DNA from 2 places in the Microbacterium sufflavum genome. Region 1 is predicted to be linked to the other one. Evidence: riboswitches for the same ligand, from Rfam matches in the RefSeq annotation. Region 1 holds a riboswitch; the other holds the start of a gene.
What was found. A riboswitch is a leader RNA that binds a small molecule or an ion and turns the genes downstream of it on or off. The one in region 1 is predicted to bind thiamine pyrophosphate.

Region 1 (3,400 bases):
GCGGAAGGAGTCCCGCGAGCGTGAGGCCGAGCGTCGACTTGCCGGCGCCGTTGGGCCCGGTGACCGCGACGGCCTCTCCCGCGTGCACGTCGAGGTCGATGCCCGTGGCGACCGGGCGACCCTTCACCCGGGCGACCGCGAGCCCGCGCGCCGAGAGCAGCACCTCGCGGGGGGCCGTGCGCGGCGGCGGCGGGAACGCGGGCGGATGCCCGGGGACCCACACCCCGTCGTCGGCGAGCCGCTGCCCCTGCGCCCCGAGCACCTCGTGCGGAGGGCCGTCGGCGACCACGCCGCCCTCGCCGATCACGATCACGCGGGTCATGAGGGGCAGCCACACGTCGAGCCGGTGCTCCACGACCACGAGCGTGGCGGGGTGGGTGTCGAGCAGGCGCGACACCGCGTCGCGCACCTCCGCCACCCCGTGCGGGTCGAGGTTCGCGGTGGGCTCGTCGAGCAGCAGCAGTCCGGGGCGCATGGCGAGGAGTCCCGCGAGCGCGAGGCGCTGCTTCTGGCCGCCCGACAGCGCCTTGGTGGGGTGGTCGAGCGGCACGTCGAGCCCCACGGCCTCCAGGGCCGCGGTGACGCGCGGCCAGATCTCGGCGCGCGGGATGCCCAGGTTCTCGCAGCCGAAGGCGACGTCGTCGCCCACGCGTGCCAGGATCACCTGCGAGTCGGGGTCTTGCAGCACCAGTCCCGCGCGACCCCGGGTGGCGGTCGCCGCGGCGCCGTCGACGAGCAGCCGGCCCTCGCTCTCGCCCTCCTCCTCGCCGCCGAGGACGCCGGCGAGCCCGTGGAGCAGCGTCGACTTGCCCGCGCCGGATGCGCCGAGCACGAGCACGCGCTCGCCCGGCTCGATGCGGAACGACACGTCGCGCAGGGCCCAGGCGAGGCGACTCGCGTGACGCCACCCCCACCCTCGAGCCTCGACGGCGGCGGGGGTGGCCTGCTCGGCCCCCATCAGACGCGGACGCGCGCCTCGCGGCCGGAGCCGAACCGGTCGAGCGCGCCGGTCGCCGCGATGCCCCTGGCCAGAACCCACGACAGCGCCCCCGCGATCACCGCGCCGGAGACGACGGTGCTGAGCAGGTAGATCGTCGTGAACGCCGGGCCGGATCCGGCGTACCAGAGCACGAGGTTGTTGATGCCGCCCGCGAGTGCGGCGCCCGCACCGGCGAGGATCGCGACGGGCAGCGACCAGCGACGGTAGAAGAACAGCAGGAAGACGAGCTCGGCGCCGAGCCCCTGCACGAGCCCGGCCTCCAGGGTGAGGAAGCCGCCCCACTGGTTGCCGATGAGCGCCGAGACGACGGCGGCGAGCAGTTCGACGTAGATCGCGGCTCCGGCCTTGCGGATGATGAGTCCGCCGAGCACGCCCGCGAACAGCCAGGGGCCGTCGAGCAGGCCCTGCAGCCCGGGGAGCAGCGGTTCGAGGAGGGCCTTGGGGCCGAGGTAGCCGACGTTCCAGGCGAGGAAGATCAGGCCGGCGGCGACACCGAGGACACTGGCGACGACGATGTCGACGATGCGCCAGCGCAGGTAGTTGCGCGGCGCGGCCGCCGTCGAGGTCTTCGCGGATGCGGACGTGGACGTGGACGTACTCATAGGAACTCCTCCCTGCGCTGGCATGACCCAGATCAGGTTCGACGGTCGAAGCGCGATTCGCTCCCTCTCAGCCCGGCTCGCCGGACTCCCGTGGTTGTGCTGACGATCCTACCCGGTCCGCCGGTTGGCGCGTCGCCGCCCCGGCGCGGCCGATTCCCGGCCGGATTCGGTACCGTAAGCGGGTGACCGCATCCGATCCCGCCGGCGAGGCGACGGGCATCGGCGGCAACGGCCCCGCTCCGACTGCTGCCCCCTCCGACGACGCCCCCACGTCCGCGCTGCGCTCGCGGGCGCGGGCGACCACCACCCCACCGACCGGGAGCGACGACGCGGGCGACGACGACGCGCGACCCCCGGCGCGGGTTCCCGCCGCCTCCGCCGTGTCGACCTCCGGTCTCGGCGCGCTGTTCGGCGACCGTGCGCGCACCGCGACCGCGACCGATGCCTCCGCGAACGGCGCCGCGACCGGAGGCGACGCGGACGTGAGTACGGACCGCCCCGCGGCCGACGCCTCCCCCTCCTCTGATCCCGCGATCGCGTCCGTCGCGTCGGCCCCGCCCGCCGCGGACTCCGCCTCCTCGACCGACGCCGCCGCCGACGCAGGCGACGCGGACGGGAGCACCGACCGCCCCGCGGCCGACGCCTCCCCCTCCGCTGATCCCGCGATCGCGTCCGTCGCGTCGGCCCCGCCCGCCGCGGACGCCGCCTCCTCTACGATCACGGCAGCGACGCCGCCGCTGACCAAGCCGCCGTTCCGCGCGAGGGTGTCGGAGCCGGCTCCCCCGGCCGAAGACGACGATGCCGCGGTCGCCCTCCTGTCCGGTGCGGCCGCGCACTGGGCCGATGACGCGACCCCGGCGACCGCGCTGACCTGGGTGGATCCCGCCGATGTCGCGGCGCACGCTCCCGCCGTCTCGCTCGATGCCGAGCCCGAGGAAGAGACCGCCGCGGGCCTGTTCCGCGGGGCCCGGCTGCGTCCGGCCATCGCGCGCCCCGGCCTGCTCGTGCCGTTGGGCGTGCTGGCCGGGCTCGTCCTGGCCTATTCGGGCACGACGCTGCTGTGGCCGCTGCACGAGGTGCCCCCGGCGGTGGAGGCGGTGCAGTTCGAGACGACGCCCGCCACGGCCGCCGAGCTCACGTGGCCTGCGGAGGGCAGCGCGGCCGTGGGGGTCGCCGGCATGACCACGTCGGCGTCGATCCCGGATGCGGTGAGCATCGCGAGCATCACGAAGGTCGTCAGCAGCCTGATGGTGCTGGATCGGATGCCGCTCGCGCCGGGTGAGCAGGGACCGGAGTTCCGTTTCACCCGCGGCGACAGCGTGCGCTACTGGGACTATCGACGCCAGGATCAGTCGGCGCTCGACGTCCCGGTCAACGGTGTGCTCACGGAGTATCAGCTGTTGCAGGGCACGCTGCTCGGCTCGGCGAACAACTACATCGATCGGCTGGCCTCGGAGATCTGGGGGTCGAACTCCGAGTTCGCCAGGGCGGCCGAGGAGTGGCTGAGCGAGCGTGGTCTGACCGGGATCACGGTGGTGACGCCGTCGGGTTTCGATGAGCGCAACGTCGCGACGCCGGAGGCGCTGATCGCGCTGGGCGAGCTGGCCATGCGCAACCCGGTGTTCGCGGAGATCGTCGGCACCGCCTCGGTCGAGCTTCCGGGCGCGGGGACGGTCGTGAACACCAACGGCATGCTGGCCGATCCGGGCGTCGTCGGCATCAAGACCGGGACCCTGGTCGGGTGGAACCTCCTCACCGCGAAGGATGTGGAGGTGGGCGACACGACCGTGCGGCTGTT
Region 2 (3,400 bases), on a different contig from region 1:
CGCCCGCGGCATGACCGACCTGGCCCTCTTCGAGACGGGCCTCGTGTTCCTGCCGGAGCCGGGCGTCGAGTACGGAACCGACGAGGTGCCGCCGCTCGGCGTGCGCCCCTCCGACGAGACGCTCGCCGCGCTCGACGCGTCCATCCCGCCCCAGGAGCGCCACATCGCGGTGCTCCTCACCGGCAACGTGTCGCCGCGTCAGCCGGGTCGTCCCGCCGAGGCGTCGGGGCTGGTCGAGGCGCTCGACGCCGTGCGCGTGATCGCCGCCGCCGCGGGCATCGACATCGACGTGCGACAGGCGCAGCGCGCCGCGCTGCATCCCGGCCGCACCGGGGCGCTCGTCGCGGCCGGCGAGGAGGTCGGCTACGTCGGGGAGCTGCACCCCTCGGTGGCGGAGGACGCCGACCTGCCCGGTCGCGCCACCGTGCTCGAGCTCGACCTCGACCGCATCCTCACCCTCGCGGGGACGCGGATCGTGGCGGCCTCGCTGTCGACGTTCCCCGCGGCCACGCAGGACGTGTCGCTGACCGTGGCCGCCGATGTGCCGGCGGGCGAGGTGCGGGCGGCGCTCGCCGAGGGGGCGGGCGCGCTGCTGGAGTCGGTGCGACTGGTCGACGACTACCGCGGTGAGGGCGTGTCCGAGGGAGCCAAGAGCCTGACGTTCGCGCTGCGTTTCCGCGCCGACGACCGGACGCTCACCGCTGCGGAGGCGACCGACGCCAAGCTGGCGGGTGTCGCGGTCGCGGCGGAGCGATTCGGCGCCGCACTGCGCGACTGATCGACCCCGTCGCGAAGGCCTTCCGCTCTGCCCTGAGCGGAAGGCCTTCCGCGTTTCCCCGGATGCTGCTGGCATGGGCACATGACGGATGTGCTGATCCTGGGCGGGACGGGCTGGCTCTCGGGGCGGATCGCCCACGGCTGGCTGGAGGCGGGCGCGGACGTGACCTGCCTCGCGCGCGGGGGGCGTGCCGCTCCCGACGGCGCGGCGCTGATCGTCGCCGACCGGGACGCACCGGACGCCTATGCGGAGGCCGCCCGCCGCGAGTGGGATCACGTCGTGGACGTCTCCTCACGGGCGGCGCACGTCGCGGGGGCCGTCGCGGCCCTGGGCGATCGTGCGGCGCAGTGGACGTACGTGTCGTCGATGTCGGTGTACGCCGATGACATGACCGCGGGCGCCGACGAGTCCGCGCCGCGTCACGCGCCGGCGCGTGACGGCCAGGGGGAGGACGACTACGCGGCCCAGAAGGTCGCGGCGGAAGACGCCGTCGCGGCCCTCGGCGCACGCGCGCTCGTCGCGCGTCCCGGGCTGATCGTGGGCGACGGAGACCCCAGCGATCGCTTCGGCTACTGGGCCGCCGCCTTTCTCCGCGCGGCCGACGGTCCGGTGCTCCTGCCGCCCCTCGACGGGAAGACCGCGCAGGTGATCGATGTGGACGATCTGGCGGCGTTCCTCGTGACGGCGTCTCCCGGTTCTCCCGTGAATGCGATCGGCGACGCGCGTCCGCTCGGGGAGGTGCTGGACGCCGTGCGTCGTGCCGCTGGTCACGAGGGGGCGACGGTGATCGCCGACGCGGATCGGCTGGTGGCCCAGGGCGTGGAGTACTGGATGGGCCCGCATTCGCTCCCGCTCTGGTTGCCCGAGGAGATGACCGGATTCATGACGCGGTCGAACGCCGCCTATCGGGCGCGCGGCGGGGCGCTGCGTCCGCTGGCCGACACGATCGCGCGCGTGATCGACGACGAGCGCGCACGCGGCGTCGACCGGGAACGGAGGGCGGGGCTGACCCGCGCCGAGGAGCTGCGGATCCTCGCGGCCGTCACGGAGGGACCCGCCGGGGCTCGCTAGACTGCGAGGCAGTGACACGGGGTGCCGCATCCGCGGCTGAGATCACACCCGTCGAACCTGATCTAGTTCGTACTAGCGAAGGGATGTCGCGATGAGCGATCTTCTGCGTCCTGTTTCCACCCCCGACCTCGCCGCCTCGGCGGGAAGACTGCGGGAGGCGCTGCGGCAGTCGCCTCCGTTGACGCACTGCGTCACCAACGCGGTCGTCACGGGCTTCACCGCCAACGTGCTGCTCGCCCTGGGCGCCGCGCCCGCGATGGTCGACATCGTCGGCGAGGCCGAGATGTTCGCCGGTGTGGCCTCCGGTCTGCTGATCAACCTGGGCACGCCGACGCCCGAGCAGCGCGCCGCGAGCGTGGAGGCCGTGACGGGAGCCGCGGCGTCCGGCACCCCGTGGGTGCTCGACCCGGTCGCGATCGGCGTGCTGCCGGTGCGCACGACCCTCGCGCATGAGCTCGCGGCGCGGCGTCCGACCGCGATCCGCGGCAATGCGTCCGAGATCCTCGCCCTGGCAGGCCACACGGCCGGCGGTCGCGGCGTCGACGCGACCGACGGCACCGAGGCCGCTGCCGGGGCGGCGCAGGAGCTCGCCCGCACCACGGGAGCCGTGGTGGCCGTGTCCGGGCCCGTCGACCTGATCACCGACGGCGATCGCGTCGTGCGCATCGCCAACGGCCACGAACTGCTCACGCGCGTGACGGGTGGCGGCTGTGCTCTGGGCGCCGTGATGGCGGCCTTCCTCGGAACTGCTCAGCAGACGGGAGACGATGCGCTCACGGCGGTCGCCGCGGCGACCCTCGTCTACACCGTGGCGGCTGAGCACGCCGCCCCGGTCGCCGCAGGGCCCGGCACTTTCGCTGTCGCGCTGCTGGACGCGCTCGACGCCGTGACCGCGGATGACGTCGCCGCGGGCGCCCGCGTGTCGGAGGAGACCCGATGAGTGCCGACTTCTCGCTGTATCTCGTCACCGATCCCGGGCTGTGCGGGAAGCGCGGTGTGGTCGAGACCGTGCGCCGCGCGGTCGACGGCGGCGCACGCATCGTGCAGCTGCGCGACAAGAACGCCGCGCACGAGGAGACCGTCGAGCAGCTGATCGCGCTCTCCGCCGTGATCGACGGGCGGGCGCTGCTGATGGTCAACGATCGTCTGGACGCCGCTGTCGAGGCGCGGGCGCGCGGCGCGCGGGTCGACGGCGTGCATCTCGGCCAGGCCGATGCGTCGGTGCGGCGTGCGCGAGAGCTGCTCGGTCCGGACGCGCTCATCGGACTCACCGCGAACACCCGTGAACACCTCGATGCCGTGCGCGCACTGCCGCAGGGCACCGTCGATTACCTCGGTGTCGGGGTGATCCGCCCCACGAGCACCAAACCGGACCACCCGGAGCCGCTCGGCGTCGAGGGGTTCGCGGCCTTCGCGGCCGAGAGCCCGCTCCCGTGCGTCGCGATCGGCGGGGTCGGCATCGATGACACCGAGGCGCTCCAGGCCGCAGGCGCGGCGGGGCTCGCCGTGGTCTCCGCGCTCTGCGCCGCCGCGGACCCCGGGGAGACGGCC

Region 2: another riboswitch for thiamine pyrophosphate. It lies ahead of thiM (hydroxyethylthiazole kinase); the one in region 1 lies ahead of KZC56_RS03350 (ECF transporter S component).

What each region holds. Positions count from the first base shown of each region.
Region 1 covers NZ_JAHWXK010000001.1:655,650-659,049, forward strand. The annotation lists gene KZC56_RS03345 (ABC transporter ATP-binding protein) at 1-958, opposite strand, end outside; gene KZC56_RS03350 (ECF transporter S component) at 958-1,602, opposite strand; TPP riboswitch at 1,593-1,704, opposite strand; gene KZC56_RS17765 (D-alanyl-D-alanine carboxypeptidase family protein) at 1,785-3,400, shown strand, end outside.
Region 2 covers NZ_JAHWXK010000003.1:15,970-19,369, reverse strand. The annotation lists gene pheT (phenylalanine--tRNA ligase subunit beta) at 1-778, shown strand, start outside; gene KZC56_RS16195 (NAD-dependent epimerase/dehydratase family protein) at 860-1,849, shown strand; TPP riboswitch at 1,857-1,950, shown strand; gene thiM (hydroxyethylthiazole kinase) at 1,941-2,789, shown strand; gene KZC56_RS16185 (bifunctional hydroxymethylpyrimidine kinase/phosphomethylpyrimidine kinase) at 2,786-3,400, shown strand, end outside.